DNA from 2 places in the Geobacillus sp. LEMMY01 genome. Region 1 is predicted to be linked to the other one. Evidence: predicted binding sites of a transcription regulator. Region 1 holds the regulator's gene; the other holds the start of a gene.
What was found. The regulator Rex, encoded in region 1, represses fermentation and respiration genes when NADH is low (regulators of the CRP and FNR family bind a similar motif). The targets are predictions, from matches to a motif close to TTGTGAAATATTTCACAA.
Positions count from the first base shown of each region.

Region 1 (10,057 bases):
CCATCCCGAACACGGAAGTTAAGCCCTCCAGTGCCGATGGTAGTTGGGGCCAGCGCCCCTGCAAGAGTAGGTCGTTGCTAGGCAGCTTCATTCACCAGGGAGTTTCGACACGCCTCATTCCCTTTTTCTTTTTAGGGGCGATTGCGCAACAGGGCGATCTGTCAGCGAGCCAAAAGGCTGCGCGGGATCGTCCTTTTTGTTTTGCCTTTTCTCCTATGCCTATTTTTAGTTTTGGAAGTGGCGGCAAGATGTTCGGATATGATACAATTTCAAAAGCAAGAGTGAAGATGATAAAAGGGGATAAGGTAGAACAAAATGAAAAAAATTGAAATTTTGGTGCATTCTCCGGAAGAAACGAAGTCGGTGGCCCGCCGGCTGGCGGAACATCTTGAGCCGGGAATGGTCATCGCGTTAGAAGGTGATCTCGGGGCGGGAAAGACGACGTTTACGAAAGGTCTTGCTGAAGGGCTGGGCATTACGCAAACGGTCAATAGCCCGACGTTTACGATTATTAAGCAATATGATGGTCGGCTTCCGCTTTATCATATGGATGTATACCGACTTGAAGATGAATGGGAAGATCTTGGATTTGACGAATATTTTGCTGGCGATGGTGTTACGGTTGTTGAATGGGCGCATTTGATCGCCGGCCAGTTGCCTGAGGAACGGCTGACCGTTTCCTTGTTTCATCGAGGCGGCGATGAGCGGTTGCTTCGCTTTGAGCCGTCGGGGGAGCGTTATGAACAGTTGTGCAAGGAGATTTTTCCGTCATGAAAGTATTGGGAATTGATACATCGAATATGCCGCTTGGCATTGCGTTGGTAGATGGTGATGTCGTGAAAGGGGAATTCATCACCAATGTGAAAAAAGACCATTCATCCCGGGCGATGCCAGCCATTGAGTTGTTGCTTCGACGATGTGACGTTGCTCCGAAAGATCTCGATTTAATCGTTGTAGCGAAAGGGCCGGGGTCGTATACCGGGGTACGGATCGGCGTGACGATTGCGAAAACGCTTGCCTGGTCGCTCGGTATTCCGATCGCTGGGGTATCAAGCCTTGAGGTGCTCGCCGCCAATGGCCGCTATTTTCCTGGGGTGATCGTTCCGCTGTTTGACGCGCGGCGCGGACAAATTTACACCGGGCTTTATCGCTACGAAGGCGGTGCGCTCCGCTGCCTTGAGGCGGACCGCATTGTGGCGGCGGATGAGTGGGCGCGTCGGTTGAGCGAGCGGGAAGAGGATGTATTGTTCATTGGTGCGGATGCACCGCTATATAGCGATTTGTTTCGGAGCCATTTAGGCGAACGGGTTCACGTGGCCCCGCCGTCTTTGGCGTTGCCGCGTCCGAGCGAGTTGGTGATGCTCGGCAAACAAAAAGAGCGCGAGAACGCCCATGTGTTTGTACCGAACTATCTCCGCCTTGCCGAGGCGGAGGCGAAATGGCTCGCGAAACAAAAAGGGGAACAGAACGATGGGGATCAATGTTCAATTTCGGCCAATGACTGTTCATGACATTGATGAGGTCGTGCAAGTCGAGCAGGCATCGTTTACTGCGCCTTGGAGCCGTGAATCGTTTTACAACGAGCTCATGTACAACCGCTATGCCAAATATATCGTCATGGTGTACAACGGGCAGATCATCGGGTATGGCGGGATGTGGCTTGTCATCGATGAGGCGCATGTGACGAATGTAGCCGTGTTGCCGCAGTTTCGCGGGCAAAAGCTTGGTGAAGCGCTCATGCGACGCCTGATGGACATGGCCAGGCAGCACGGGGCGGCGACGATGACGCTTGAGGTGCGCGTGTCCAATCATGTCGCCCAGTCGCTGTACCGAAAGCTTGGATTTCGCAACGGAGGCATTCGCAAACGGTATTATCCGGATAACTTTGAAGACGCGTTAGTCATGTGGGTGAAGCTGAGATGAATGAAGACGTATATGTATTAGGCATTGAAACGAGCTGCGATGAAACGGCGGCAGCGGTCGTGAAAAACGGAAGAGAGATTTTATCGAATGTGGTGGCGTCGCAAATGGAAAGCCATCGGCGGTTTGGCGGCGTCGTGCCGGAAATTGCTTCCCGCCATCATGTGGAGCAAATTACGCTCGTCATTGAGGAAGCGATGCAGCAGGCCGGCGTATCGTTTGCGGGCCTTGATGCGGTGGCGGTGACGGCCGGACCGGGGCTTGTCGGGGCGCTTCTTGTCGGGGTGAACGCGGCGAAAGCGTTGGCGTTTGCTCATGGACTGCCGTTTATTGGGGTGCATCATATCGCCGGTCATATTTACGCCAATCAATTAGTGGCCGAAATGAAGTTTCCGCTGTTGGCGCTCGTCGTTTCCGGTGGTCATACGGAACTAGTGTACATGAAAGAGCATGGGAAATTTGCGGTGATCGGTGAAACGCGCGATGACGCTGCCGGTGAGGCGTATGACAAGGTGGCGCGGGCTTTAGGCCTTCCGTACCCAGGAGGACCGCACATCGACCGGTTGGCCCATGAGGGCGAGCCGGTGATTGATTTGCCGCGAGCGTGGCTTGAGGAAGGGTCGTATGATTTCAGCTTCAGCGGCTTAAAATCGGCGGTGCTCAATGCGCTCCACAACGCGAAACAGCGCGGCGAGGAGATCGATCCGAGACAGATGGCCGCGAGCTTTCAGGCCAGCGTCGTCGATGTGCTGGTGACGAAAACGGTGCAGGCCGCCAAAGAATACCGCGTACGGCAAGTGCTGCTCGCCGGCGGGGTGGCGGCTAACCGCGGGCTGCGGGCTGCACTGCAGGATAAAATGAAAGAGCTCCCCGATGTGGAGCTTGTCATCCCGCCGTTATCGCTATGCACCGACAATGCGGCGATGATTGCCGCTGCGGGAACAGTGTTATATCAACAAGGAAAGTGGGCTGATTTGGCGCTCAACGCCAATCCAAGCTTACCGCTTGTCTAGGCGGTTGGGCTGAAACGAGAAAGACACCGAAGGGCGATCCGTTTGCGGCAGGCAAACGAATCGTCCTTTTTGTTTTAGTGTGAAAAAAGTTTGTGTATATTTTTATCCACAAATCTGTGGACAATGTGGAAAAGGCGGAAAAGCACTATAAACAATAAGAAAAACAATACACAGTGATTTTCCTGCAAAAGGAAGCTATTGTTTGTGGATAATGTGGAAAAGTTGGTGAATAACTTATATTCCACGGTAGAAATTGTGGATTTTTTTGTGGATAATGTGACTAACTAAAAAACAACCCGCCGAAACCAGAGGCGGGTTGTCAGTTATAGTGAAGTATAAAGCTGTTCCCATTCGGCCAATAACGTTTCGACTCGCTGCTTCCGCTCGTCGTTTTCTTGAGTCAATCGTTGCATCGTTTCATAATCGCCGTAAACGGATGGATCACAAAGTTGCTGCTCGATCTCAACGATTTGTGCTTCAAGCGCTGCAATCTCGGCTTCGATTTCATCCAAGCGGCGTTGGCGCTGGCGCCGCCGTTTTTTTTCCTCTTTTTCTTGCTCGTACGTCGTTTTGGCCGAATCGCTTGCCGTTTCTGTCGGGCGGACGTTCAGGAGCGCCAGTTCGCGCATTTCTTCTTTTTTGGCGATGTAGTAATCATAGTCGCCTAAGTATTCAGTTAGGCCTCCGCTGGAAAGTTCAAACACCTTTGTTGCGATTCGGTTGATGAAATAGCGGTCGTGGGAAACGAACAAAATCGTTCCCGGGTAGTCGATGAGCGCTTGCTCGAGCACTTCTTTGCTGTCGAGGTCTAGATGGTTTGTCGGTTCGTCCAAAAGGAGGACATTTGCTTTTTGCAGCATCAGCTTGGCGAGCGCCAGGCGTGCTTTCTCCCCGCCGCTTAAAGCGGAGACCGGTTTTAAGGCATCATCGCCGGAAAACAGGAAGTTGCCGAGCACAGTGCGAATTTCTTTTTCCGTCTTTTCGGGGTAGGCGTCCCACAGCTCGTCAAGCACCCGTTTGTTCGATGACAAATCAGCTTGGTCTTGATCGTAATAGCCGATTTGGACGTTTGCGCCGTAGCGGAGCTCTCCTGCTTGGATAGGGAGTTTTCGGGCGATCGCCTTCAGCAATGTCGACTTGCCGATGCCGTTCGGCCCGACTAGGGCGACGCTTTCGCCGCGCGTGATGCGGAAGCTGATTTGGCGGATGACGGGTGCACCGTCGCCATAGCCAACGGCTATGTCTTCGGCGGTGAGCACTTCATGGCCGCTCGGCCGATCGATCGAGAACGAAAAGGAGGCTGATTTTTCATCGCCGACAGGCCGCTCGAGCCGTTCCATTTTTTCCAGTTGCTTTCGCCGGCTTTGCGCCCGTTTGGTTGTCGAGGCACGGGCGATGTTGCGTTGGATGAAGTCTTCGAGCCGGGCGATTTCCTCCTGCTGTTTCTCGTACCGTCTTAACTCTTGTTCGTATTGCTCGGCCCGCAGCTCCAAATAGCGGCTGTAGTTGCCGGCATAGTGTTTGAGCGTGGCGTTCGACAGTTCGTACACGTCGGTGACGATTTTGTCTAAAAAGTAGCGGTCGTGGGAAACAACCAGGACGGCGCCGGGATAGGCTTGCAAGTACTGCTCCAGCCAAGCGAGCGTCTCAAGATCCAAATGGTTCGTCGGCTCGTCCAAAATCAATAAATCCGGCTTGGACAACAGCAATTTCCCAAGGGCAAGCCGCGTCCGCTGTCCGCCGCTTAACGACGAGACCGGCGTTGTTTTATAATCATATGAGGAAAACTGCAGCCCGTGCAAAACGGAGCGGATGTCGGCTTCGTATTGGTAGCCGCCTTGTTCTTTGTATTGTTCTTGCAGCTCGTCATACGTTTTCAGCGTTTTTTCATAGCGAGCTGGATCGGCGAGCACATCCGGGTCGCCGAGTTGCATGCTGAGTTCGGCGAGCTGTTTTTCGAGTCCTAGAAGCGGGGTGAATACCTCAAGCATTTCGTCCCAAATGGAACGCGGCGAGTCGAGCCCGCTGTTTTGCGCCAAATAGCCAATTTTGATATGGTTTGGTTTGATGATTTTGCCGCTGTCGAAAGATAGTTCACCGGCGATGATTTTCAACAATGTCGATTTTCCCGCTCCGTTGCGGCCGACAAGGGCAATTCGGTCGCGGGACTGTATTTCTAGTTTTATATTCGATAAAATAAGGTCAGCGCCGAAATATTTCGTGAGCCCGTGCACTTGCAAAATGATCATGTCATTTCACCTCGCGAATAGTTTAACGTAAGTCGCGAAAACGGTCAAAGACGAATGATGAAAAATCGTGTATAGTGTATAAATGGAGGAGATTGTATTGTCATCGTTCACTCATTTCAATGAACAAGGGCGCGCGAAAATGGTCGATATTACGCACAAAGAAGATACAGTGCGAGTGGCCGTGGCGCAAACGAGCGTGACTGTCAGCCGGGAAATTTACGAAAAAATGACGAGCAACGCGATCGAGAAAGGGGATGTGCTTGCCGTCGCTCAAGTGGCGGGGGTGATGGCGGCGAAGAAGACAGCTGACCTTATTCCAATGTGTCACCCGCTTATGTTAAAGGGTGTGGACATTGCTTTTGCTTGGGAAAACGATGGAGAAGCGCATAAGCTCGTCATCACTGCAACGGTGAAAACGAAAGGGAGCACAGGAGTGGAAATGGAAGCGCTGACGGCCGCTTCGGTCTGTGCGTTGACGGTGTACGATATGTGCAAGGCGCTTGATAAAGGAATGGTCATCGGTCCGACGTATTTGGTCGAAAAAACGGGCGGGAAGTCTGGCCATTACCGACGGAAAACCGATTAGCTAGGGGATGAGATCATGAGCAACGAACAACCGAAAATTCCGCAGGCAACCGCCAAACGGCTGCCGCTTTACTATCGGTTTTTGAAAAACTTGCACGCTTCCGGCAAGCAGCGCGTCTCCTCTGCCGAGTTGAGCGAGGCGGTGAAAGTTGATCCGGCGACGATCCGCCGCGATTTCTCCTATTTTGGTGCGCTTGGTAAAAAGGGATACGGGTATAATGTCAATTATTTGTTGTCGTTTTTCCGCCGGACGCTTGAAGAGGATGAGGTGACCGAAGTCGCCTTGTTTGGCGTCGGCAATTTAGGCACGGCCTTTTTAAACTATAATTTTTCGAAAAACAACAATACGAAAATCGTGATGGCGTTTGATGTCGATGAGCGGAAGGTAGGGACGACAGTCGGCGGGGTGCCGGTCTATCATCTCGATGAATTGGAGAAGCGGCTTCACGAAAACATCCCGGTCGCCATTTTAACCGTGCCGGCCGCCGCGGCTCAAGCGCTGACCGACCGCCTTGTCGCGCAAGGAATTAAAGGCATTTTAAACTTTACTCCGGCACGGTTGAACGTGCCGAACCATATTCGCGTCCATCATATCGATTTAGCCATTGAGCTGCAGTCGCTCGTCTATTTTTTGAAAAACTATCCATCGCCATCGTAAAAAGGAGAGAACAACACATGAAATATTTGTTGCTCGTTGTTGTGATTTTGTTGCTGTTTGGCACGAAAAAGCTGCCGGAATTAGGGCGGTCGTTCGGCCAGTCGCTTCGCGAGTTTAAAGACGCCACAAAAGGGCTCGCTGATGACGAAGAAACGAAAACCGACCGATGACAAGGCAGGATGGGGAACCAATGAATGACAAAGAAATGTCGGTGTATGAGCATCTGGGTGAACTGCGGAAACGGCTCATCATCGTGCTTGTCTTTTTTGCTGCGGCGCTTGTCGTTAGTTTCTTTTTTGTCGATGATGTCATTTTGTATTTGCAGCGAACGGCCGAGGCGAAGCATTTGACCATGAACGCCTTTCGCCTCACCGATCCGATTAAAGTGTATTTTCAGTTTGCCTTCGTCATCGCGGCTGTTCTGTCGGCTCCGGTGTTGTTGTACCAAATTTGGGCGTTTGTCAGCCCCGGTCTGTATGAAAAAGAGCGGAAAGTGACGTTAAGCTATATCCCGGCGTCGATCGTTCTTTTTTTAGCCGGGGTCAGCTTCGCTTATTTCGTCTTGTTTCCGTTTGTCGTTCGGTTTATGAGCCAGCTGGCTGACCAACTAGGGGTTCAACAAATGATCGGCATTAATGAATATTTTCAGTTTTTGCTTCAGCTCGTGCTGCCGTTTGGCATCGTGTTTCAGCTTCCGATTGTTGTGCTGTTTTTCACCCGCTTAGGGCTTATTACGCCGCAGCTTCTTGTTCGCATCCGCAAGTATGCGTATTTGGCGCTGCTTATTTTAGCGGCGGTCATTACGCCGCCGGATGTGCTGTCGCAAGTGATCGTCATGATTCCGCTCACCATTTTGTATGAAGGAAGCATTTGGGTGGCGCGCATCGGCTATCGGAAAGCGCAGCGAGCAGCCGAGGAGGAAGGCAATGAGTGAGGCGGGACTAAAAAATCGATCATTAAGAGGAAAGCGAGCAAGGCCGGGCCAAACGAAGGGGCTGTCTCAAAAGCCGCAAAACAGGGCTTTGAGGCCGGCCTCTTGTTTTTTCGTTTCCATTTTCACGATATGATCGCCGTCATGAGATTGATGTTCTGGTCCCTTCCCGTGCGAATCACGGGAAGGGGGTCAGCGTTTTGAGGCGAAAAGAAGGCGAAGGGCGGTGCCGAAATCAAAGGCAGCGAGCGCCGCTAAAGCGATGGTGGAGACGTTCCAAACCGTTTCATGAGCACTTTCGATGGCCAAATACGTAAACAGCAAGCCTAAGACGAAATACGGAAGCGAAAACAGCCGAGGGTTTCGCATCATAGCCAAACCCTCCAAACGGCGAGCGGCAGCTCGGACTGGCGCATCATTTTCTCAATCTCGTCGGCCAACAGCGTCTGCATGGCGACGACGAACGTATTCATGGCGACATGGGCGAAAATCGGTACGAAAATGCGTCCGGTTTTCGCGTATAAAAACGCGAATACCATCCCCATGGATGTGTACAGAAGCAAATGTTCCGGCTCCATATGGACAATGGCAAACAAGAGCGAACTGACAAGCGCAGCAAGCCAAAAGTTGTATTTTTCATAAAGCGAGCCGAAAATGATTTTGCGGAAGATGAGCTCTTCCAAAATCGGGCCGATGACGGAGGTGACGACGACCAACAGCGGCGTCAGGCGGATGATATCGATGATTTGCCTTGTATTTTCCGACCCTGGTTTGATGCCGAGCAGCCGCCATTCGATGTTGGCGGCGATGCTTTGGGCCGCGAGCGCCAAAAAGACGCCCAAGACCGCCCACATCCACGAGGAAGCGAGCGGCAGCCGCCGCATCATTCGTTCGTCGCGGTCACCGCGGAGCAGCCATAGGATAATGACAAAAGCGAGCAGGAAACTAATGATCGCCCAATACCCGGAAGCCAGTTTGGCGGCTTCGAGGCGGCTTTCCGCTCCTTGACCGACGCCGAGGGCGCGAAGAAGCGGCACGCCGACAAAGGCGGACAGCTGCATGACGATATACGTGATGATGACGTACCAGTGGTTGCGTTTCAAACCCTCTACCCCTTTTATTTCAAATTATATCCGTATTGTATCACATGTATGGCGAAAATAGTAAGAAAACTGCGCCCCCCAAGCCTGTCTCATCGCTGTAAAAAAATGGGCCGGTGCCGTTTATCGATTTTGGAAATGTGCAATAATGAAAAAGGGCTCCGCATAGACAGAGGTTTAGGGCAAGGCCGGCCGTCTTATATTGCCCTTTCTTCTCTCGGGAGAGAAAAACAGTTATTTTTTTGTATTTCCTACTTGCAAAACCGAAAGAAGTTCATTAATATTATAAGTGTGTTAGCACTCGATAGTGATGAGTGCTAATAAGAACGGTGAAAACTATCGTTAAGGAGGTTGTTCCCCGTGTTGAAGCCATTAGGCGATCGCATTGTCATTGAAGTCGTGGAAACAGAAGAAAAAACGGCTAGCGGTATCGTGCTGCCGGATACGGCGAAAGAAAAACCGCAAGAAGGACGCGTTGTCGCTGTCGGTGCAGGCCGCGTGCTCGATAACGGCCAACGCATCGCTCCGGAAGTCGAAGTTGGCGACCGCATTATCTTCTCGAAATATGCGGGCACAGAAGTGAAATACGACGGCAAAGAATACTTAATTTTGCGCGAAAGCGATATTTTGGCTGTCATCCGCTAATATATGCGTTCATCACATAAACATTCCGAAAACATGCTAGATGCTTAACTCGGATACTTAACTTGTGGCACGCAGTCCAACAATATTCATTAAGGAGGTAACGGGGTATGGCAAAACAAATCAAGTTCAGCGAAGAAGCGCGCCGTGCGATGTTGCGCGGGGTGGACAAACTCGCAGACGCAGTGAAAGTCACATTAGGTCCGAAAGGCCGCAACGTCGTATTGGAGAAAAAATTCGGTTCGCCGCTCATCACGAATGACGGGGTAACAATCGCGAAAGAAATCGAACTCGAAGATCCGTTTGAAAACATGGGCGCGAAACTTGTCGCTGAAGTCGCCAGCAAAACGAACGACATCGCTGGGGACGGTACAACAACCGCTACGGTATTGGCTCAAGCGATGATCCGTGAAGGCTTGAAAAACGTGGCTGCTGGTGCCAACCCGATGGGCATCCGCCGCGGGATTGAAAAAGCGGTTGCGGTTGCTGTTGAAGAATTAAAAGCCATCTCCAAACCGATCAAAGGGAAAGAGTCGATCGCCCAAGTGGCTGCGATTTCGGCTGCTGACGAAGAAGTCGGTCAATTGATTGCTGAAGCGATGGAACGCGTCGGCAATGACGGCGTCATCACGCTTGAAGAATCGAAAGGCTTCACGACGGAACTCGACGTTGTCGAAGGGATGCAATTCGACCGCGGTTACGTTTCGCCGTACATGATTACGGATACGGAAAAAATGGAAGCTGTTCTGGAAAATCCGTACATCCTCATCACGGACAAAAAAGTATCGAGCATTCAAGAACTGTTGCCGGTATTAGAACAAGTGGTCCAACAAGGCCGCCCGCTCTTGATCATTGCTGAAGATGTCGAAGGCGAAGCACTCGCGACGCTTGTTGTCAACAAACTGCGCGGTACGTTCAATGCGGTTGCCGTGAAAGCGCCTGGCTTCGGCGATCGCCGC
Region 1 covers NZ_MVKA01000004.1:29,350-39,406, reverse strand. The annotation lists rRNA gene rrf (5S ribosomal RNA) at 1-83, shown strand, start outside; gene B1A75_RS19770 (hypothetical protein) at 75-329, shown strand; gene tsaE (tRNA (adenosine(37)-N6)-threonylcarbamoyltransferase complex ATPase subunit type 1 TsaE) at 316-774, shown strand; gene tsaB (tRNA (adenosine(37)-N6)-threonylcarbamoyltransferase complex dimerization subunit type 1 TsaB) at 771-1,511, shown strand; gene rimI (ribosomal protein S18-alanine N-acetyltransferase) at 1,471-1,923, shown strand; gene tsaD (tRNA (adenosine(37)-N6)-threonylcarbamoyltransferase complex transferase subunit TsaD) at 1,920-2,933, shown strand; gene B1A75_RS03365 (ABC-F family ATP-binding cassette domain-containing protein) at 3,257-5,182, opposite strand; gene moaC (cyclic pyranopterin monophosphate synthase MoaC) at 5,280-5,768, shown strand; gene B1A75_RS03355 (redox-sensing transcriptional repressor Rex) at 5,784-6,425, shown strand; gene tatA (twin-arginine translocase TatA/TatE family subunit) at 6,443-6,595, shown strand; gene tatC (twin-arginine translocase subunit TatC) at 6,616-7,359, shown strand; gene B1A75_RS03335 (YdiK family protein) at 7,549-7,728, opposite strand; gene B1A75_RS03330 (CPBP family intramembrane glutamic endopeptidase) at 7,725-8,459, opposite strand; gene groES (co-chaperone GroES) at 8,817-9,101, shown strand; gene groL (chaperonin GroEL) at 9,209-10,057, shown strand, end outside.

Region 2 (21,394 bases), on a different contig from region 1:
ATTTGATCATTGGGTCCCACCTTTTTGTCACAAACTTTTTTGCAACCACGTTTTCAAGAGCGGCAGCAGCCGATCCGGCAACTCACTCACATGCGGAACAAAGACGCGGAAGCGACCATAGATGTTTTCAATCGTCCGCCGCGTCTGTTCATCGTCGGCCCCGTGGCCTAAAAAGAGATTGACGACCTCAATGCCGCGTCGGCGCGCTTCAGCGACTGCTTCGTGCGTATCGATGATGCCGTTTTGTTCATATCCGTACGCGGCGGGTTCGCCGTCAGAGAAGACGAGCAGCACTTTTTGTGCTTCCGGGCGCTTGAGGAGTTGTTCGGTCATCCAGCGAATAGCCAATCCATCGCGATTATCTTCGTGCGGCTCGAGCTGCAGGATCGCCGGACCGCTCGACGGCTCAAGCGAGCGATGGAATGAGACCGCCAGCTGCAAATAGTTCGGCTGACGCGAAGCGGTTGCTTCGTTCGCATCTTCCCAAAATCCGACAATTTGGTGCGGCACGCGCAACGTTTTCAGCACCTCATGGCAAAGAACGAGCCCGGTTTTCGTCTCTTCCATTTTGTCATGCATCGAAGCCGAGCAATCGACAAGCAGGCCGAAGACCGCATCAAACCGCCGCGTCCGCTCGCCTTTTTTGTAAAACAAGCGCGGCCGCTCATCAGTGAAAAACGACACCAATTGTTTGCGCAGCCGACCGACGGGCAAGTTCGTGCGCCAAGCGGAGCGCTTGTGTTCAAGCCATTGTTCCATGATGCGCACAAGCCGTTTTCGGTACGGCGCCACCGCCGCCTGTTTGGCGCGGTATTGCTCAAGATGCGCGAGGTTTGGCGACGAAGGAAGAAGCACAAGATCGGCTTGGCGGTTGGCCTCGCCATACGGCGCACTGTTTCCAGCCGGCGGCTGTTCGCTGAAGGATGCTTGCGCTTCCAGGCCATACTCGTTTCGCGCCGTCGGCCGAGACGTTCCTTTCACGACGGCCAGCGCCTGATCGCCGTCTTCACCCGGCCTCGCCTCATCGCTGATGATCTCGGTGCGGCTGCCTCGTTCGAGCTCAAAGCGGAGAAAGCTTCCACCCGCCCGGCTCGTTTCCCGATGCCACGTTGGCAGCACTTGCCGCTTGGCCTCTCCATCCGCCTCTTGAAGGGCATCGCGGTTTTCCAATGGGTTGGTCCGTTTGAGATCTTGAAGCGTCATCGTTTTCTCGTCCGCATCATCCTCAACGATTGGCAGCGATGTATAGGCATTGACCATATCATGAGGCAGCACGTCCTCCATCAGTTCCACAACGGCGAACGCCCAGTCCGCCACCTCGGCTGTCGAGGAAGCATCAAAAAATTGCGGCCATAACGTTTCAAGGCGCGCCTGCACCGCTTCATCCGCCATCGGAGCCAGCGGCGCATCATCAAGCGGCGAATCGGCCGTGAGCCGCAAATACATCCCCGCCAAAAACTGATCAGCCCAAGCGCCGCGCGTTCGATTCGCTTGCCATTGCTGAGTGAAGTAGCGGCGGTACATGCGGCGGCGCATGCGGAACCATCGCTTCATCCCGGGACGTTCCCGCTCGCAGACGGCTTCCAAGCGAAGATCTTCAGCGAATGTAAACAGCTGTTTGGAAAGCTTGGAGAGCGGTCGGGATTCCACCGCATGTCGGAAGGCGCGGACCGCCAATGGATCGGTATGCCGCCGCGTGCCGATGATGCGCAAGCCGACGTCGCTTTTCATTGCCGTTTCCCGCTCCAATGGTGGATACCCATCCCAAAAATGGCTGACGTAAACGACCGGCTTGACAGAATGCACGCCGGAATGGGCGGCGAACTGGATGGCAACGTCGCGGCGGCGCATGAGCGTTTGGGCGAGGTCAGAAAGCTGCATGACCAAACTCGAGTCGACCGTTCGGTCATTGAACATCATAAACCGCTCCATGCGCCGCCTCCTATTCGTCAAACCACGTTTCAGCGATGTTGCGCACTGCGGCCCGTTCCCGTTCATCGTCGAGCTTATCGACGATGCTTCGTTCAATGGCCCGCAATGGCGGCATGTACGCCGCCAAATCGCACGCATCCAACAAAGCGCGCACCGAAGCCGCTTCCTCGGCGATTTGTCCGTTTCGCACCTGCACAAGCAGATCAGCCGACAAGGCGACGAAACGATCGATCAACGTTTCATCCGTTAATGTAGTTTGCGCCAACAATACCGATTTTAATGTTTCTCCTTGCACATACGGCACATTGATGACGACAAACCGGTTTTTGAGCGCCTCATTGAGCGGTACGGTGCCAATATAGCCTTCATTGATCGCGGCGATGACGCCAAATGTTGGTTTCGCCTGCACGACATCGCCGGTGAGCGGATTCGTGAGCCGCCGCCGGTAGTCAAGGACGCTGTTTAAAATCGGCAGCGTCTCTGGTTTCGCCATATTAATTTCGTCAATGTATAGCAAATGCCCTTTTGTCATCGCCTGGATGACTGGTCCGGGCACGTACTCGATCACCGCCTGGCTGTTTTTGTGCACGATCGTCTTAAAACCGAGCAATGCTTCGGCGTCCAAGTCCACGGAACAGTTGATGCTGTGCATCGGTTGACCAAACAAAGCGGACAACGTTTCAGCAAGCCGCGTTTTTCCTGATCCGGTCGGGCCTTTTAAGAGCACGTTTTTCCCAAGCGCGAGCGCAATGGCGGCATCGTGCACGATCGCCTCATCTGCCGCCTTGTACCCGCCCGCTCCAATCAACGCGCGATCCGGATCGCGGCGGAACAGTTCTTTTCGCTTTTCCATTTCTTTCGTGACCGTCAACGGCCATGTTCCCATCTTCTGACTTCCTCTCTGTGGCGATCTTCCCCTCTCATTCTACTAGATCGCCCGGCGGGACGCAAAACAAAAGAACTAAACCATAAATATATTATGTAAATATAACAAAGAAAAAACGAGGCGCTCTCAACCGAAGTTGTCCTCAATCGCCTTGCGAATGAGCGCCGCGCACCGATCAAGCTCCGCCTTGAGCTGGCGTTTGTACAGCTTCGCCTTTTCCCGCCCGCCCTCGGCGAACCGATAGTAGACGACTTCTTGGTACTTCATTCCCTCTTTTTTCTGTTTCACTTGTTTTAAAATGCCGTCTTCGATCAAATCGTGCAGCGCCTTATACACTTCGGAGTGGTTCGGCCGGTAGCCGAACGGCTTGAACTCTTGGCGCAATACATCAAGCAGCTTCAGCCCGTAGAGCCGCTCCTGTTCGGTGAGCGTAATCAAATACAATTTTAAAAACGCACGTTGTTTTAACAGAAAACCGCTGGGCGTCCGTTTTTCTCCCATAGGCTTTTTCCCTCCTTCCCTACGGATGAAATTTCGCTCTTTGGGCGGCGAAATCCTGCTTGTCTTCATTATACCATGCGGGAAAGGAAAAATCCTCTCCCGCTTGGTTTCAATAAAACACGATCGTTTTGTTTCCGTGGATGATGACCCGGTCTTCCAAATGCCACCGAAGCGCCCGGGCGAGCACCGTTTTTTCAATCAGTCGGCCGATCCGCTTTAAGTCGTCCGGATGGTGGCGGTGGTCCACGCGGGCGACGTCCTGCTCAATGATCGGCCCTTCATCCAAATCGTCGGTGACGTAGTGCGATGTGGCGCCGATCAATTTGACGCCGCGCTCATACGCCCGCTCATACGGACGCGCGCCAATAAAGGCGGGCAAAAATGAGTGGTGGATATTGATGATCCGTCCCGGGAATTCAGCGACAAACGCCGGCGACAAAATTTGCATGTAGCGGGCAAGCACGATGGTGTCGATCTGATAGTCACGAAGCAGACGGATTTGTTCGGCTTCGGCGTCCGCTTTCGTTTCTTTCGTCACCGGAATATGCACATACGGGATGCCAAATGACTCGACCGTCTCGCGCAAGTCGGGGTGGTTGCTGATGACAAGGGTGATGTCGGCGATCAGCTCTCCCGCCTGCCATTGCCAAAGAAGTTCAAGCAGACAATGCTCGGCTTTGGAGACAAAAATCGCGATTCGCCGAATGTCGTTGTGCAGCCGAAGCTGCCAACGCATCTCAAATTCAGCAGCGATCGGGGCAAATGCCGCTTCGATCTCTTCTTTTCGCTCGGCGATGTTCGGGCAGTCGAACTCCAAGCGGAGAAAAAACGTCCCTCCCTCAGGATCGGTCGAGTATTGGCTCGATTCGACGATATTCGCCCCTTGTTCGTACAGAAACGACGTCACCGCCGCGACGATGCCCGGGCGATCTGGGCAGGAAATAAGGATTCGAGCGCGCTGCTCGTAACCTTGCAAAAATGATTGCCAGCGATGTTGGCGAAATGTCGTCATGCGTTGTCTCTCCCTTTTCTTGCTTTTCTTGCAATTCATCATACAAAAAATTAATGAACTTGCCAACAGGGAAGATAACAAAAGGCATCTCCCTTGTTTATGGAAGATGCCTAGAGGCGAAAAGCTTCTCTCAGTCTTTCGTCAAATCGCCGGCCGGACCGAAAAATTCGTAATGGATGTGCTCCTCTGGCACACCCCATTGTTGGAGGGCGCGATAGACGGTTTTCATAAACGGCACCGGGCCGCAGAAGTGAAAGTCTGCGTCTTTCGTAGGGATCACGGATTGCATCCATGCAAGGTCAATCCGCCCTTCTTTGCCAAAATGAGGATGGCGGCGGTCCTCGTCGGACGGCGACTCATAACAAATATGATAAGAAAATGACGGGCGTTCCGCTAACATCCGAAGCTCCTCGTCAAACGCGTGCACGCGGCTGTTGATGGCGGCATGGATGAACGTGGCCGGACGGTTCGGCTGTTGGATGGCCAACGTGTGTGCCATGCTTAACAGCGGTGTGATGCCGACGCCGCCGCTGATGAACACAACCGGCGTCGTTTTGGATAAATCAAGCGTAAACTCACCAGCTGGAGCGCTTAATTCAAGCACATCGCCCTCTTGGACATGATCATGCAAATAGTTGGAAACAATGCCGGCCGGCTTGTCCGCTGTAGCTGCTTCCCGTTTGACGCTGATGCGGTAATACCCTTTTCCAGGAGCATCCGATAAGCTGTATTGACGAATATGCGTATACGTCTCGCCCGGAATCGACAGTTTAACGCTCACGTATTGACCCGGCAAATAATCACTGATGGCCTTGCCGTCTTCCGGCTTCAAATAGAACGAAGTGATGACATCGCTTTCTTTCACCTTTTTCGCGATGACAAAGCGGCGGAAATCACGCCAGCCTCCGTGTTTGGCCGCTGCCTCATCGTAGAGCTCTTTTTCCACTTGAATGAAAACGGACGCAATGGCTTCATATGCTTCCGCCCAAGCCGTGATCACTTCGTCGGTGGCGGCGTCGCCGAGCACGTCTTTGATCGCCAGCAACAAATGCTTTCCGACGATCGGGTATTGTTCTGGTTTGATTCCTAAGCTGCGGTGTTTATGGCCGATTTGCCGCACAACCGGCAAAATAGCATCAAGCTGGTCGATATAGCGCGCTGCCGCATACACGGCTGCGGCCAAGGCACGTTGCTGCCTCCCTTGCTTTTGGTTGGCGTGGTTGAAAATATTGAGCAGCTCCGGATGGTTGGAAAACATGAGTTCATAAAACCGCTTTGTAATTTGTTCGCCATGTGTTTCCAGGACAGGCACCGTTGATTTCACGATTTCAATCGTTTTTGGATGCAATTTCGTTGTCGTTGTCATGATTTCATCCCCTTGTAAAACATGTATTTTTAATACATCTTTTATTCAACCATAAGCACTGTAAAAAAACAATATTTCAAATACATCTTTAATAAATTGTTCACAATTCTCCGTTCGAATCAGGTGTGGTACAATGGGATCAAGAATGTCCTTAAAGGTTGTGAATCACGATGCAGTTGACGAACTATACGGAATACGCCTTGCGCGTTCTCTTGTTTTTAGGCGCGCTTGATGAAGAAGAAAAAACAAACATCAAAGACATTGCCGCTGCCTTTTCCATTTCAGAGCATCATTTAAGCAAAATCGTCCATGAGCTTGGCAAACTCGGCTACATTGAAACGATCCGTGGGCGCAATGGTGGAATCCGCCTTGCGAAACGCCCCGAGGAGATTGCCATCGGCGCGGTTGTTCGCGAAACGGAGGAAAACTTGTCGCTTGTCGAGTGTTTTGCCGCTCACGGCAATGAGTGCGTCTTAACGCCGGTATGTCGGCTCCGCTTCGCACTTCACGAGGCGTTAGAAGCGTTTTTGCGGGTGTTGGATGCGTATACGCTCGCCGATTTGCTTGAAGACCGAGCGTCACTTCGTTCTTTATTGAAAGAGAGGCGCGGTTGAGAAAAAACTCTCTGGCTATAAGCTGGAGAGTTTTTTGGCGTTTGGCAGGCACACGATCACTAAGCATCGCTCTACGGAAGGAAGACGCGGGATGATGCGAAACCGATGGGCGGCCTTTGCGCGGGATGTGGCGCAAGAACGATAATCAGTTGGAAAAACGAAACCAGTCGTCAAACATGGGCGCGGGATGAATACGTCCGGCACCGGCCGATCACATCCCCTTTGTTTGCCACAAGACGAAGAATATATTAAGATTAGAAAGGTGTGAAAACATCTGTATGACTAAAGGAGGTTACAATGAAACACGAAGGAAACGCTTTGCCACCTTACTTGCATATGGACAATGGAGAGCTCTGGCTCACCGAAGATGATCGCGACAACTTAAAAATCAGCTATCGAATCAAAGAGGTGATTTTTGCCGAGCCGTCCGAGTACCAGCATGTGATGATTTTGGATTCGTACGATTTCGGCCGCATGCTCGTACTCGATGGCGTCGTGCAAACGACCTCGATTGACGGCCATATTTATAACGAAATGATTTCGCACGTGCCGCTGCAGTTTCATCCGGAAGCGAAGCGGGTGCTCATCATCGGCGGCGGCGACTGCGGCGCAGCTCGTGAGACGGCGAAATACGCTCATCTTGAAGCCATCGACATGGTGGAAATCGACGAAAAAGTCGTCCGGGCGTGCAAAGAGCATTTGCCAGCCGTCTCCGGCAACTTATCGGATCCGCGCGTGCGGTTTGTTTATGATGATGGCGTCGTGTTTGTGCAAGAGAAAGAAAACGTCTACGACGTCATTATGATCGACTCGTCCGACCCAGTCGGCCCAGCGGAAGCCTTGTTTTCACCGGAGTTTTACGCCAACGTCCATCGCGCGTTGAAAGCAGACGGGCTGATGGTCTGCCAAAGCCAGTCGCCGATTTTCCACTTGGATATTTTGAAGCGGACGTACCGCAATATTCGCGAACTGTTCCCGCATGTGCTTGTGTACACCGCCGTGGTGCCGACGTATCCAGGCGGACTGTGGAGCTTTACGATCGGCTCGAAACGGCCGCTCGATTTTCCGGTGCAGACTACCATTCCAAATGACACGAAATATGTGAACGATGGGATCTTTCGCCAATGTTTCGCTTTGCCGGCATTTTTGCGTTCGGCGCTTGAGGTGGAATAACCGCTTGGCATCAAAAAAGGGGCTGACCCAAAAGTCCGCCAAAAAGCGGACTTTTGGAGTCAGCCCTCTTTGGTTTTTGTATATTTTACCAAACGGAAGAAAATTCCGACTCTGTTCACCCCCCTGATTTACGCCACCAAGGACAATTGCTTGTCCCTAGCGGCTTTTTTGAGAAGATTGTGGGCAGCACAAATCAGCCCCCATTCGATGGAAACTTTTTGGAGGCCTCGCAGGACAAAGCGACGAAACCCGCGATTTTGTTTGATTTGCCCAAACACACTCTCAATGTCGGTTTTGCGTTGGCGGTATCGGGCTTGCCCTTCTTCACTCTCCAGCCGTTCGCGGGCTTTCTGTTTTTGTTCATGGGTGTAAGCGTAAAGGAGAATTTTGGTCATCATTTTCGGATGATAGGCGGAGGTGCCCCCTCCTTTGTAGTAAGGGAGAAACGTCTCCATGGGGATGCGTTCAACCATCTCATGAACCACGTGGGCCATGTTATCCCGCGGAATGAGATCGGCGATGTTGCTTGGCAAAGAGAGGTTGTCCATGGTATACTCTTTAAAGGAAATATGATCATGTTTCATAAAAGAATCGCCCTTCTTTCGGTGGTAGTGGTTTCGGTGACTCTATTCTACCAGAAAAAAGGGCGATTCTTCTATATTTGGGGCAAAAAAGTGGGGGCTGATCCCAAAACGCATTCGCGTTTTGGGTCAGCCCCTTTTTCGTGTTGCTTGAATCCGTTCTGTTTTATGGAGCAGGTGGGTTGTGAGACAATGCCCGCTTAGCAAGCCATTGAAGCGTCAAGTCGTCAGCAGGTGGGTTGTGCAATCCAGCGCGGACGTCACGGTAATGCCGCTGGAGCGGGTTGTCAGCAAACAAGCTTTGTCCGCCGACAATGCGCATCGCCCAATCGACGACTTCAAGCGCGGTATTGGTGGCGACCAATTTGGCTGTTGCCAACTCCTCTTTCATCGCCATCCGTTTTTCCGGATAGCGATCCCATAAGTCGGCGACCACGTACAGGAAATGGCGCGCATGGGTGAGGCGCCATTCCATTTCAGCGATTTTCCGCTGCACTTCGGGTGTTAGGGCGATTGGGTGAGGCAGGGTATTAGGCTGGTACGTCTGCGCAAAGCGAAGCGCCTCATTGCGCGCCGCAATGGCGATGCCTAAGTAACAAGCCGGCACGTGCAACAGCCATCCTTGCGCCGGAGCGGCTTCGTTCGCTTCTCCAAGCGTCTCTACGAGCGCCTCTTGGTCGACTTCGACTTCTTCAAGAACAAGATCATCGCTGCGCGTCGCCCGCATGCCAAGCGTGTTCCACGTCGGCTCGATGCGGATGCCTGAAGCAGACATCGGCACGAGAAATTCACCGACCCGACCGTCTTCCATCGTGGCGGAAATCAATACGTAATCGAGCGCAGGGGCTAACGATGCAAATGTCTTTCGCCCCCGAAGCACCCAGCGGCCATGGCGAAAGACGGCCGTCGTTTCCGGTTTACCGCCGCGCGCCGGGCTGCCAGTTGTCCGTTCAGAGTGGGCGCTGTTGATGAGCGCGTGGCGGCAAACGACTTCTTTCGCCAAATGAGTGAGCACCGATTCCGGCCAGCGGCGAAGCAAAAATAAACGCATGAGAATGCTTGCATGCCAGCCGAACGCCAAGGCGGTTGCCCCAGAGCCTTGGGCGATCGTTTCTTGCACGAGCACGAGCTCATAAAGCGACGCCCCTTGGCCGCCGTATTCAGTCGGGACGGTCAAGGAAAGGAATCCAGCCTCTTTTAAATCGGCAAAATCGGCAAATGGAAACGTTGCCTGTTCGTCATCATGCGCTGCCCGTTGGACAAATCGTTCCGCAAGGCGACGCGCTTGGTTGTACAATTGTTGCTCCCGATCGGTCCGCACAAGCAAATGGTACAATTCGTTCATCGGTTCTCCCCTTCTTTTGGTCAAGATGCCTTTATTGTACCGAGTTCTGGCTAGGACTGAAAACAAAAACGCACCGAAACATGGCTGTCTCTGCTCTCAGCCAGCCGGTGAAGCGAATAGACGGGAGCTTAAAAGAGAAAGAAGTGCCGGATGTACCGATCATCGTTGCGGTGAACGAACTCATTTTTCGTCGCGTCGTATTCATATTCTTCCTGCCAGCGGCGGCCATAGCGGGCGATTTGGCTGATGGCGTGGATGATGGCATACACTTCCTCGTTCGTCATCATAGGATGGAGCGACAGACGCACCCATCCTGGTTTGGCGAGAGGATTGCCGTTTTTGACTTCTTGAAGCAACACAGCGGATTGTTCCTTGTCGATGCCAAGCAAATAGTGGCCGTATGGTCCGGCGCAGGAACAGCCGCCGCGCGCTTGAATGCCGAAGCGATCATTCAGCAGTTTGACAACAAGGTTGTAATGCAATCCATCTATGACAAATGAGATGATGCCAAGACGGTCGTCCCGATGTCCTTCAAGCACGCGGACGCCGGGAGTGCTTTTCAACGCCGGCAAAAGAAGGGAAACAAGTTCCTTTTCGCGGGCGCGCATCTGTTTTACGTTCATTTGCTCTTTCAGCTGGATGGCCAACGCTGCCTTGATGGTTTGCCAAAACGGCGGTGTTCCGCCATCTTCGCGTTCTTCAATGGCTTGGATGTATTCATAGTTCCCCCACGGGTCGGTCCAATACACCGTCCCGCCGCCGGGGTGATCCGGAGCGTGCTGATGATAAAGACGGCTGTTAAAGAGAAGCACGCCGGCGCTGCCTGGCCCGCCGAGAAACTTATGGGGGGAGAAATAAATGGCATCAAGCTGCTCCATTGGGTCGTCCGGATGCATATCGATGCGGACGTACGGAGCGGAAGCAGCAAAATCAACAAAGCAAAGGCCGCCATGCTCGTGCATGATTTTCGCCAGCTTATGATATGGGGTTTCCAACCCCGTGACGTTCGAGCAAGCAGTAAATGCACCGATTTTTTGCGGCCGATCTCGGTAGCGCTCCAGCAGCTCGCGCAAATGGTCAAGATCGACATCCCCGTTCTCTGTCGGCCGGACCGCCACGACTTCCGCGATGGTTTCCACCCATGGCAATAAATTCGAATGGTGCTCCATATGGGTGACAAAGACGACTGGCCGCTCCTCATCATGAAGGGACAAGCGGTGCTTCCACCGTTCCGGTACGCGCAAGCCAAGCAGACGCTGCAGCTTGTTGACGGCGCTTGTGGTCCCGGCGCCTTGCATGATCAAGACGTCGTTTTTCCCGGCATGAACGTGCTGTTTGATGATTTCTTTTGCATAGCGATAGGCAAGCGTCGTTTTCGTTCCGGTCACATTCGATTCCGTATGCGTGTTGCCGACAAATGGACCGAGCTCATGCGTCAGCTTCTCTTCAATCGGCCGGTACAGCCGCCCGCTTGCCGTCCAGTCGGCGTAAATAAGCCGCTGTTCACCAAACGGCGTAGAAAACGGATGAAAGCGGCCGATCGTTCCATCGCGAAACGGCTGAAAATACGTCTCAAGCTCCCCGCGGCATGTATACACCGCATTGCCGATCACAGCGTGAATGGCCATGTTTATTCCCCCTTTCCGCCATTTCGTCTATTTACAAAGTATGTCGCCTTCGGTGGTTCGGTCCAAAAAACGTGGGAAAGTTGAAAATGAAAAATCCGCCGTACAGGCGGATGATATTCCACTCCCTTTTTTACTCCCTTTTTTACTCCCTTTTTTTGCACGATAACGGCGAAATCGTTTCCCCCACGGACGGCACAAGGTATTCGGCAAGCATGGTCCGCAAGTCATCAGGCAACGGTTCGCTCGTTTGGGTTTGGAAATTGAAATGGACGACCGCTGCCTCTCCGATGGCGATCAGTCTTCCTGTTTCCTCTTCCATGATGCGATGAATGCATTGAAAGCTTTTATTGCCGATCCGGGAGACATTGGTTTCCACGCGCAATCGTCGTCCGAAGAATCCTTGGTTGATAAAATCGCACTTGGTGGAAGCTAAAATAAAATGCCAGTCGTCCGTTCGCCCGCCGTAACGCAATTCATCAAACAGGCGGGTGCGCGCTTCTTCTAAATAAATAAAATAGCTAATGTTGCTTAAATGTCCGAGCGCATCAGTTTCACAAAAGCGTGGGTTGACGGTAATGATGTGCGTCTTCATTTCTCCCTCTTCCTTTCTTGCCTTTTTTTTGCCCCTTTCGCCCACAATATTCGTTTGGGTGAGCATTGGGCGGGAGCAAGTTTGATTTGTAGCTACCAACTAGTCAGTATGTTGTTTTTATCATACTCCGATTGGTTTGGATATGCAATTGTTTTGTTTTGGATTATTGATTATTTAGAACATTGTTTGTGATATAAAATGTTGTGACGAATCCAGTACGTCGCCGCGAAAGGATGAAAATCTCTTTCAATTAAGTTGAATTTTTGGTTTACACTTCGCCGATTGCCTGACACATTAGATTGCATCCGCATGTATCGAAGTGCAAATGGTAACGAACAATTGGAAATTCTTTATTGGAACCTATATAGTTTTGACATTTTCAGGGTAGATAAAAAAAGCCCGGCGAGGGCAGACGGGGCGTCTGCGGTCAACCGGCCCAAAGCGGCAAAAGAACGTATCCAACGAGCGACACGCCGGCGCAAAGGAGAGAGAGGCGCAATTTGTATTTCGCATAGCTCATCAAGTCCATATCCATAATGGCTGCGGTCGTGATCGTCGTATCACCAAGCGGCGAAGCAAAGGCGCCAAACGTCCCGCTCGCAAACACGGCGCCGACTGTCACCTCGAGCGGCGCCCCGGTCGCATGGGAAAGCGTGACGCCAAGCGGCATCAAAATGCCCCACGTTCCCCATGAAGAACCGATAAAGTATGATAAAAACGATCCGACCAAAAACACGGCCGCTGGCACGAATGCCCCCGGCAGCCATGTGCCGAACGTCGACGACACGTACTCCGCAAATCCGAGTTCCCCCGCCACCGCCGAGACCGCCCATACGAGAACGAGCATGCCGATCGGCGCCATCAGCTCGTTTCCTCCGGCAAAAAAGTGGTACGTCAACTCTGAGAGCGATTGTCGGCGCCACAAATAAAACATCATCGACAAAAGGATGGTCACAAACAGCGCCAACAGCATCGCCCATGTCGCATCGGCCGCGGAAAACGCCTCCCACCAATTCTCTGCCCCGCGTTTCCTCCCGTCGTACACGAAAAAGGCAAACGTCAGCGCGATTAACAGCGCCAGCGGGACAAACAAGTGCAACGGCTCCCCGTTGATCAGCGCCAGCTCCTTGCGCAATCCGAGCCCGTGCAGTGTATTCGTTTCCCCTTCTCCTTTTTTCGCCCGCGGTTTGCCGATCCGGATGTTCAACATCGTCGTCAACACCCCGACGGCCAGAGCGACAATCGCAAACAAGTTGTACGGCAGGCTGCGCAAAAACACGTCATACGGCGATTCGTGAATGTCGTTTTGCGCCAGCGCCGCGGCGACAACAGAAGTCATAAAGCCGACGAACGCTGTCGCCGCTGGCAAAAGCACGATGATCGGCTCGGTCGAGACGTCGATCATGTACGCCATGCGGCGGCGGTCGATGCGAAACTGGCGAAGGACCGCTTTCATCACTGGTCCAAGGAGCATAATGCGAAACATCGGCATAAAAAACGTCACCGGCACCGTCAGCCAAACGAACAACAAAATCCCCCGCTTCGAGCGGATGCGGCCGGAAAGTCTCTCGACAAACCCTTTGATCCCGCCGGTAATTTGCATCATGCCGACAAGCGAACCGAACAAATACAAAAACGCGGCCACCTTCATATGCTCCGGATCGGTCAGGGCGTGAAGAACAGCGGAAACAGCGCGCTCAATCGCGCCGACAGCCGACCACTCAAGGCAAAACGCTCCGACGAGCAATCCGGCCACGAGGCCGGGCAAAATTTCTTTCAGCCATACCGCCAACGGAATGATGAGCAGAAAAGGCAACAGCGACCACCATGTTCCTTCCACGTCGGCGCCTCCTTTGCGATGATGTTGTTACCAAGAAGGATAGCCATAATGTAGTTTTTTTATGATTTTCATTGATGATTTAGAACATAGTTTTACTTATAAAATTTATGTTGCCCGCGCAAACAAAAAAGCCGCGCTGCAGTTTGCAGCGTGGCCCACACTTCCATCCGCCCCGGGCTGGCTCCCAAACAACCTGGGGCACAGAAGGCGTTGTCATTTCCGACGGGCAAAATCAACGAAACGAAACTTATCAAGCCGATGCCGCGATTCCGTATATTGAAACAGCGTAGCATCGCTTAAATACACGTAGTTTTTGACGACAACGACGCGGTCATCGCCATGCAAATCCAAATAGCGCCGGTCTTCGTCCGTCGCTTCGTCGACCGATATTTCTTTTTTCGCAAAGCTGATCGGCAAATGCAGCTTCGTTTCCAAATATTCATAAATCGAGTCTTCGCAAATCTCTTTGGTCAATAGCGGCACATGCTTTTTCAGAAAAAAGTCTTTATCCAAAATAATCCGCTCTCCGCCGATTTCACGGACGCGCACGACTTTCCACACTTCGTCTTTGCTTGAGGCGCGCAGATGCTGCCTGAGCTCGCGATCCGGCTTGATGATCGCCAGTTCATGCACGATCGTCCGCACCGGCTGCTTCATCGTCTGCGCCAGTTCTTTAAAGCTGACCAATCCGGATACGGGAAAGTCATATTTGCCGACGTCAAGGACGATAGATCCTTTTCCTTTCATTTTTTGGATATAGCCGTGCTCGGACAACAAATGGAGCGCTTTGCGAATCGTCTCGCGCGACGTCTCATATCGGTCGGCGAGCTCATGTTCCGATGGCAGCTTGTCGTACGCCTTCCATTCTCCGCGGCGGATGCGGGAAATGAGATCATGGTAAATGGTTAAATATTTGTTTTCATGCATAAGAATCACCGCTTGTATTGTATCACGGCCGGCGCAAAAGATAAACAACCGATTCGTATGGGCGCAGTTGCATGCGGCGAAAATCGGCCGGCGCGTCCGAATAATTGGCAAGCAGCAGTTCTCCCGTATAGCCATCGGCTCCCGCTTCTTTCGGCAGCGTGAACGTCGTTTCGACTGGATAAAAATTGTTGACAACAAGCAGTTTTTCCCCATCGCCATGACGCATATAGGCGAAAATATACGGATCGTCCGCAAGCAGCAGCTCATAGCGCCCGGTCGTAATGAGATCATACTGTTTGCGCAACTCAATGAGCCGCTTATAGTGGTAGAAAATCGAGTCGCGGTCGGCGAGCGCCTGTTTCACGTTAATGCGCCGGTAGTTGTCGGCGACGCGAATCCACGGCGTCCCGGACGTGAAACCGGCATGCGGGCTGTCGTCCCATTGCATCGGCGTGCGTGAATTGTCGCGCGATTTTCGCTGCAAAATCTCAAGCACTTCCCGCTCGCTTTTGCCTTGTTCTCGCAAAATCCGGTACATGTTGAGCGACTCAACGTCGCGGTAGTCGCGAATATCGGTGAATTTCGGGTCCGTCATGCCGATTTCTTCGCCTTGGTAAATATAGGGCGTCCCTTGCATCAAATGGATCGTCGTCGCCAGCATTTTTGCTGATTCTTTCCAATATGCCCCGTCATCGCCATAGCGCGACACGATGCGCGGCTGATCGTGGTTGCACCAAAAGAGCGCATTCCAGCCCCCACCTTCATACATCCGGACTTGCCATTCGGACAAAATGCGTTTTAAGGCAAGGAAATCAAATGGGGCGACTGCCCATTTTTCTCCGTTCGGGTAATCGACCTTCAAGTGGTGAAAGTTAAACGTCATATTCAGCTCACGGTGTTTCGGGTTCGTGTAGCGGATGCAATGATCGATCGTCGTCGACGACATTTCCCCGACCGTCATGACGTCATATTTCGAAAACACTTCGCGGTTCATCTCTTGCAAAAACTCATGAATGCGCGGTCCGTCCGTATAAAAGCGGCGCCCGTCCCCCGGCGGCACCGAACCATCGTCATCCGGGAAGCGCTGGTCTTTTGACAACAAGTTGATGACGTCAAGCCGAAAGCCGTCCACTCCTTTTTTGAGCCAAAAATGCATCATGTCATAAATGCGGCGGCGCAGCTCTTCGTTTTCCCAGTTCAAGTCCGCTTGTGTCACATCGAACAAATGCAAGTAATATTGGCCGGTTTGTTCGTCGTATTCCCACGCCGAGCCGCCGAATTTCGACTGCCAATTGTTCGGCGCTCCGCCGTCCGGCTTCGGGTCGCGCCAAATGTAAAACGAGCGGTATGGGTTCGTCTTCGAGGAGCGCGCCTGCTGAAACCATTCATGGTCGGTTGAGGTATGGTTGACGACCATGTCCATCACCAGCTTCATGCCGCGCGCATGCACTTCGTGAAGCAGACGGTCAAAATCGTCCATCGTTCCGTATTCGTGATGGATGCGGAAATAATCGCTGATGTCATAACCGTTGTCGCGCTGCGGCGACGCGTAGATCGGCGTCAGCCAAATGACATCGACGCCCAGTTTTTGTAAATAATCGAGCTTCTCGATCACGCCCGGCAAATCGCCGATGCCGTCTCCATTCGTGTCGTAGAAGCTTTTCGGATAAATTTGATAAACGACCGCTTTTTTCCACCAAGGGGTTGTTGACATCTCTCTTCACCTCGTTCGTCGGGATAAAAACATACCATTGGCATCGGCGGCCAATGGTATGGTGGTAAATTGATGATTTCGCACATCGTTCTCTTGCTTCAACACACGGCAATCATTAGCGGGCGGCTTTACGCACTTTCCCAAAGACAAACGTCAGCGCAAACGGCACCGCAATCGCAATCGCCATGCCGATAAAGAACGGCGTCCACTTTTGCGGCACGATCGACAAGAAACCCGGCAGGCCGCCGACGCCGATCGACGGGGCCATCACTTTATTGATCGTGATGAACATGCCGGCGATTGCCGCCCCTGTCATCGCTGCGATAAACGGGAAGCGAAAGCGCAAGTTGACCCCGAACATCGCCGGTTCCGTGATGCCTAAATACGCGGAAACAGCCGACGTAAACGACAAACCGCGCAGCTTTTCCTCTTTCGTGACAAACATCATCGCCAACGCTGCCGAACCTTGGGCGATGTTTGACATGACCAAAATCGGCCATAAGAATGTGCCGCCGGTATTGGCAATCAGCTGCAAGTCAACCGGCAAGAACGTATGGTGCATCCCGGTGACGACAAGCGGCGCATACAGCGCTCCATACAACAATCCTCCAAGAGCCGGAACCGTGTCAAAAATCGTGACAAACAAGTGGGTAATGGCATTGCCGATCGCAAATGTGACCGGCCCGATGGCGATGAACGCCAAAAAGCCCGTAATGAGCAACGCAAGCGGCGCGACAAGCAACAGCTGAAACGCATCCGGAATGCGCTTGCGCAAAAACAGCTCCAGCTTCGCCAACACGTAGGAAGCCACCAGCACCGGCAGCACTTGCCCTTGGTAGCCGACTTTTTGCACTTCAAAGCCGAACAAGTTCCAAACCGGAATCTCTCCTTTTTCTTTCGCCGCTCCCCAGCCCCAAGCGTTGAGCAAATCTGGGTGGACGAGCATCAAACCAAGGACAATCCCTAAGAGCGGACTGCCCCCAAATTTCGTCACCGCCGACCATCCGATCAAACCGGGCAGGAAGACGAACGCCGTATTGGCGATCAAGTTGATCATGTTCGCCAAATCGGCCCATTCTTTGTGCACCTCGACAAACGATTTCCCTTCGTAAAAAATGCCTGGGCCTGTCAAGACGTTGTTAATACCCATTAACAAACCGGCCGTCACGATCGCCGGCAAGATTGGAATGAAAATATCAGCCAGCGTCTTAATCGCGCGTTGCAGCGGATTGAGCTTCGCTTCCGCAGCGTCTTTAATCTCCTGCTTTGTCGCCCGGCCAATGCCCGTCAGCTCGACAAGGTCGTCATACACTTTATCGACAAGCCCTTGGCCGATGACGACTTGGAACTGGCCGTTTGCCGAAAACGACCCTTTGACGACATCGATGCGCTCAAGCGCTTCCTTATTGACTTTTCCTTCCTCTTTGAGCGCAAACCGAAGCCGCGTCACACAATGCGTGGCGGCGACGATGTTTTCTTTGCCGCCGATGGCTTCAACGATTTGCGCGGCTGCTTGTTGGTATGCCCCCATGATGAACGCCTCCCTTTTCTTTCCTTAACGACCGCTATAGCGTTAAATCGCTTTCAGCAACCGGTTGCAAATAAACTTGTATATACAACCTGAATTAATTTTATCTTGTATATACAAGTTTGTCAACATCTTTCGATGACCTTCTTCATTTTTCGACAATAGTTGTTGTTTTTTTGCTAACTTCCACTTCTTTTGTTATGTTTTGTCAAGCGGCAGGAAAATCAACGACCGAGTAGGAAAATAAAACATAACGCAAATCAATGCCAAAAGACGAGAAAGGATGAGGGAATGCGATGAAAACATATACACTCCGCGAAGCAGCGAAAAAAATCGGGGTCACTGCCCGCGATTTGAAACAATGGGAAAAGCAGTTCGCCGGATCGATTGCCGTCCCACGCACAACCGAGGGGGCACGCATGTACACCGACGAGCTGATCGACCGGTTTCGCCATATCCGTACTTGGCTTGAGGACGGCCGCCATCCGCGCGAAGTGGCTGAAATGATCAGGCAAATGGACGGACAACCGGCAGAGCGAGCCAACGAGACAGCCGCTCAAGTGGAAACAGCCGTCATGGAAGGGGAAATCATCGATGTGCCCCGCCTGCTGCATCAAGGGATGCCATACATAGCTGAACAGTTAGTGGCCCGCTTAAAAGACGATATCGTCGACGCCTTGAAACAGGAAACGACAGCCACGGTCCGGCAAGCGATGGATGAGGTGAAAGGCCGCCTCGACTACATCGAGGAGCAAACGACGGCAGCTGCCGAAACGGTGCGCCGTTCGCTCCGCGATTACGAGGACGCATGGCAGCAAAAAACGGAACAGCTGCATGAACATTTGGAAACGGTCGTCGCGTTCTGTCAAGAGGAAAAAGTAAGACAGGAAGAGGAGCGAAAACAGCTCGAACTGCGCATTTTAGAACGGGAAAAAGCGTTTCGCGAGCTCGTGTTGTCGTTTCGGCAAACCGCTGCCAGCACCAGCGCTGCTCGAACACGGGCAAATAAATGGTGGAAGTTTTGGTGAAGACGATCTTGGCAGCAACGTGACAAGGGCACCCGTTTTGGATGCGCCATATCTCCTTCAAAAATCAAAAAAGGGCCCCGCCAAAACGCGGGCCCCCTTTTTGCGTCATATTCGGCGGCTCTCGGCCGCATGTCGTTTGATGGCTTCGATCAAGTGCGCTTCTTCTTGTTTGGTGACATGGAGGCGGACGCCATAATAGTAGGCGTGGACAAACGGTCTTTCCCAGACGAGCTGCCCCCGCAGCGTAAAGGGGGCAGCGTTTAGCCAAAACGAGATGTCAACCGGCGTTCCCCCTGTTGAAAAGGGAAGGCGGCCTTCCGTTTCGATTTTCATCCCGTGCGGACTTAGATCGTGAATGTAGACGCTGCGCTCGCCATCGGCTATGCGCAGTTCGGCCGGAAGCGGCCGACCAAACTGATACCGGAACGGTTCTTGACGTTTAAACCTCATCCTTCTTCCCCTTTTCCAAGCAGCTTCGCCGGCTCTTTCCAGACGTCAACCACCGGCCCGGCTTCGTCAGTGTCAACGACAAACGAACCCGTGCTGTAGCGGTCGGAGAGACGAAGGGAAGCGGCTTCGATCGTCTCGACCACCCCTTTTTCCGTCCGCAATCCGACCATTTCCTCATCGTTGCTGACAAAGACGGCGCCGACAACTCGGTGCGGATTGGACTTCACTTCGCGCACAATCACAACGCCGCGCTTCGCCCGTGAGGACGGCTCAAACTCGCTCATCGCCACTTTTTTCACCGCTCCGCGCTGCGTCACGACGACGAACGAGCCCCCCTCTTCTAGGCGAACGGGGCACGCAGCGGCGACAAAGTCCCCTTCCTTCAATTGAATCCCTTTCACGCCAGCCGCGCGCACGCCAACAAGGCTGATCTCCTCTTCGGCAAACAAGAGCCCATGTCCATCATGCGTCGCAAGCCAAAGATGGCCGCATCCATCCGTCGCGTAGACGGCGATGACGTCATCATCCTCTTTCACATTGACGGCCACAAGCGGGCGGGTGTAGCGCTGCACTTGGTATTGAGCGAGCTCCGTTCGCTTTACGAGCCCTTGTTTCGTCACAAAGATGAGCTGCTCCCCGGTGTCAAAGGAAGAGACTGGAACAGCGGCGACGAGTTCATCGTCGCGTTCAAGCGGAATGAGATGGGAAATGTGCTGGCCGACCTCTTTCCAACGGATGTCAGGGAGCGTATGCACCGGGCAGTATAAATAGTAGCCGCGGCGGGTGAAAAGCAAGAGCACATCGGTCGTATTCATCTCGAGCTGGGCGAGCAGCCGATCCGTTTCCTTCATGCCCATGTCTTGACCGTTTGAGGCGCTGTATGAACGATAGCTCGTCCGCTTCACATATCCTTCTTTTGTCACGGTGACGATCACATCTTCCGCCGGAATGAGCGCCTCCACCTTCACTTTCAGCTCTTCAATCTCCTCTTCAATCACCGTCCGCCGCTCATCGGCATATTGCTTTTTCATCGCCTTCAGCTCTTTTTTGATGACGCCAAGCAGCTTCTTTTCATCTGCGAGAATCGCCGTAAGTTCCGCAATCGCTTGATCCAGTTCTTCCGCTTCTTGACGCAGCGCCGTGATGTCGGTGTTCGTCAACCGATACAGCTGGAGCGTCACGATCGCCTCAGCCTGCGCTTCGGTGAATCCGTAATGAGCCATCAGCCGTTCTTTAGCGTCGCGCTTGTCGCTTGAAGCCCGAATCGTCGCAATCACCTCATCCAAAATGGAAAGCGCCCGAATCAAGCCGTCGACGATGTGCTTCCGCTCATTCGCTTTTTTCAGCTCAAAATGCGAGCGGTTGGTGACGACCTCTTTCCGGTGGGCGATGTAGGCATCCAACAGCTCTGGCAAGCTCATCAGCTTCGGCCGGCGCTCATGGATCGCCACCATGTTGAAGCTGTACGGCACTTGCAAATCCGTGTTTTTGTACAAGTAGTTGAGAATCGCTTCCGCATCGGCGTCTTTTTTCAATTCGATGACGATCGACAGCCCGTTCCGGTCCGTTTCATCGCGCACATCGGCGATGCCGTCGAGCTTTTTGTCGAGGCGAAGCTCGTCAATTTTTTTCACTAAATTCGCTTTGTTCACTTCATACGGCAGTTCCGTGATGACAATGTGCTTTTTCCCGCCTTTTCCCTGCTCGATGGCGGCTTTGGCGCGGATGATGATTTTCCCGCGGCCGGTCTCATACGCCTTGCGGATGCCGTCTTTCCCTTGGATGATGCCGCCGGTCGGAAAATCGGGGCCAGGAAGAACCGTCATCAGCTCGTCAACAGTGCAATCCGGCCGGTCGATCCGCATCAAGACGGCGTCGATCACCTCGCCAAGCGCATGCGGCGGAATGTCGGTCGCATAGCCGGCCGAAATCCCGGTCGAGCCGTTCACCAACAAATTCGGAAACATCGCCGGCAGGACGGTCGGCTCATCAGTCGTATCGTCAAAGTTCGGCACAAACGGAACCGTTTCTTTGTCAATATCGCGAAGCAATTCGGCGGCAATCGCCGACAGGCGCGCTTCCGTGTAGCGCATCGCCGCCGGCGGGTCGCCGTCGATGCTGCCGTTGTTGCCGTGCATCTCCACAAGCACGTTGCGCAGCTTCCAATCTTGGCTCATCCGCACCATCGCTTCATACACCGATGAGTCGCCGTGCGGATGAAAGTTGCCGATCACGTTTCCAACCGTTTTCGCCGCCTTGCGAAACGGTTTGTCAGCC
Region 2 covers NZ_MVKA01000028.1:62,130-83,523, reverse strand. The annotation lists gene B1A75_RS13910 (DHH family phosphoesterase) at 1-10, opposite strand, end outside; gene B1A75_RS13905 (nitric oxide reductase activation protein NorD) at 28-1,932, opposite strand; gene B1A75_RS13900 (ATP-binding protein) at 1,943-2,785, opposite strand; gene B1A75_RS13895 (replication termination protein) at 2,945-3,319, opposite strand; gene purU (formyltetrahydrofolate deformylase) at 3,429-4,331, opposite strand; gene hmpA (NO-inducible flavohemoprotein) at 4,462-5,697, opposite strand; gene nsrR (nitric oxide-sensing transcriptional repressor NsrR) at 5,868-6,311, shown strand; gene speE (polyamine aminopropyltransferase) at 6,609-7,484, shown strand; partial or broken gene B1A75_RS20340 (transposase) at 7,613-7,828, opposite strand; partial or broken gene B1A75_RS20795 (transposase) at 7,853-8,032, opposite strand; gene B1A75_RS13860 (acyl-CoA dehydrogenase family protein) at 8,232-9,410, opposite strand; gene B1A75_RS13855 (aminotransferase class V-fold PLP-dependent enzyme) at 9,539-11,038, opposite strand; gene B1A75_RS13850 (acyl-CoA thioesterase) at 11,181-11,630, opposite strand; gene B1A75_RS13845 (Na+/H+ antiporter NhaC family protein) at 12,058-13,470, opposite strand; gene treR (trehalose operon repressor) at 13,684-14,397, opposite strand; gene treC (alpha,alpha-phosphotrehalase) at 14,420-16,111, opposite strand; gene treP (PTS system trehalose-specific EIIBC component) at 16,227-17,642, opposite strand; gene B1A75_RS13825 (MerR family transcriptional regulator) at 17,936-18,667, shown strand; gene B1A75_RS13820 (PilZ domain-containing protein) at 18,773-19,117, opposite strand; gene parC (DNA topoisomerase IV subunit A) at 19,114-21,394, opposite strand, start outside.
Region 2: a site for Rex is predicted at 5,786-5,803, ahead of nsrR (nitric oxide-sensing transcriptional repressor NsrR). Genes of this name have one in related genera too.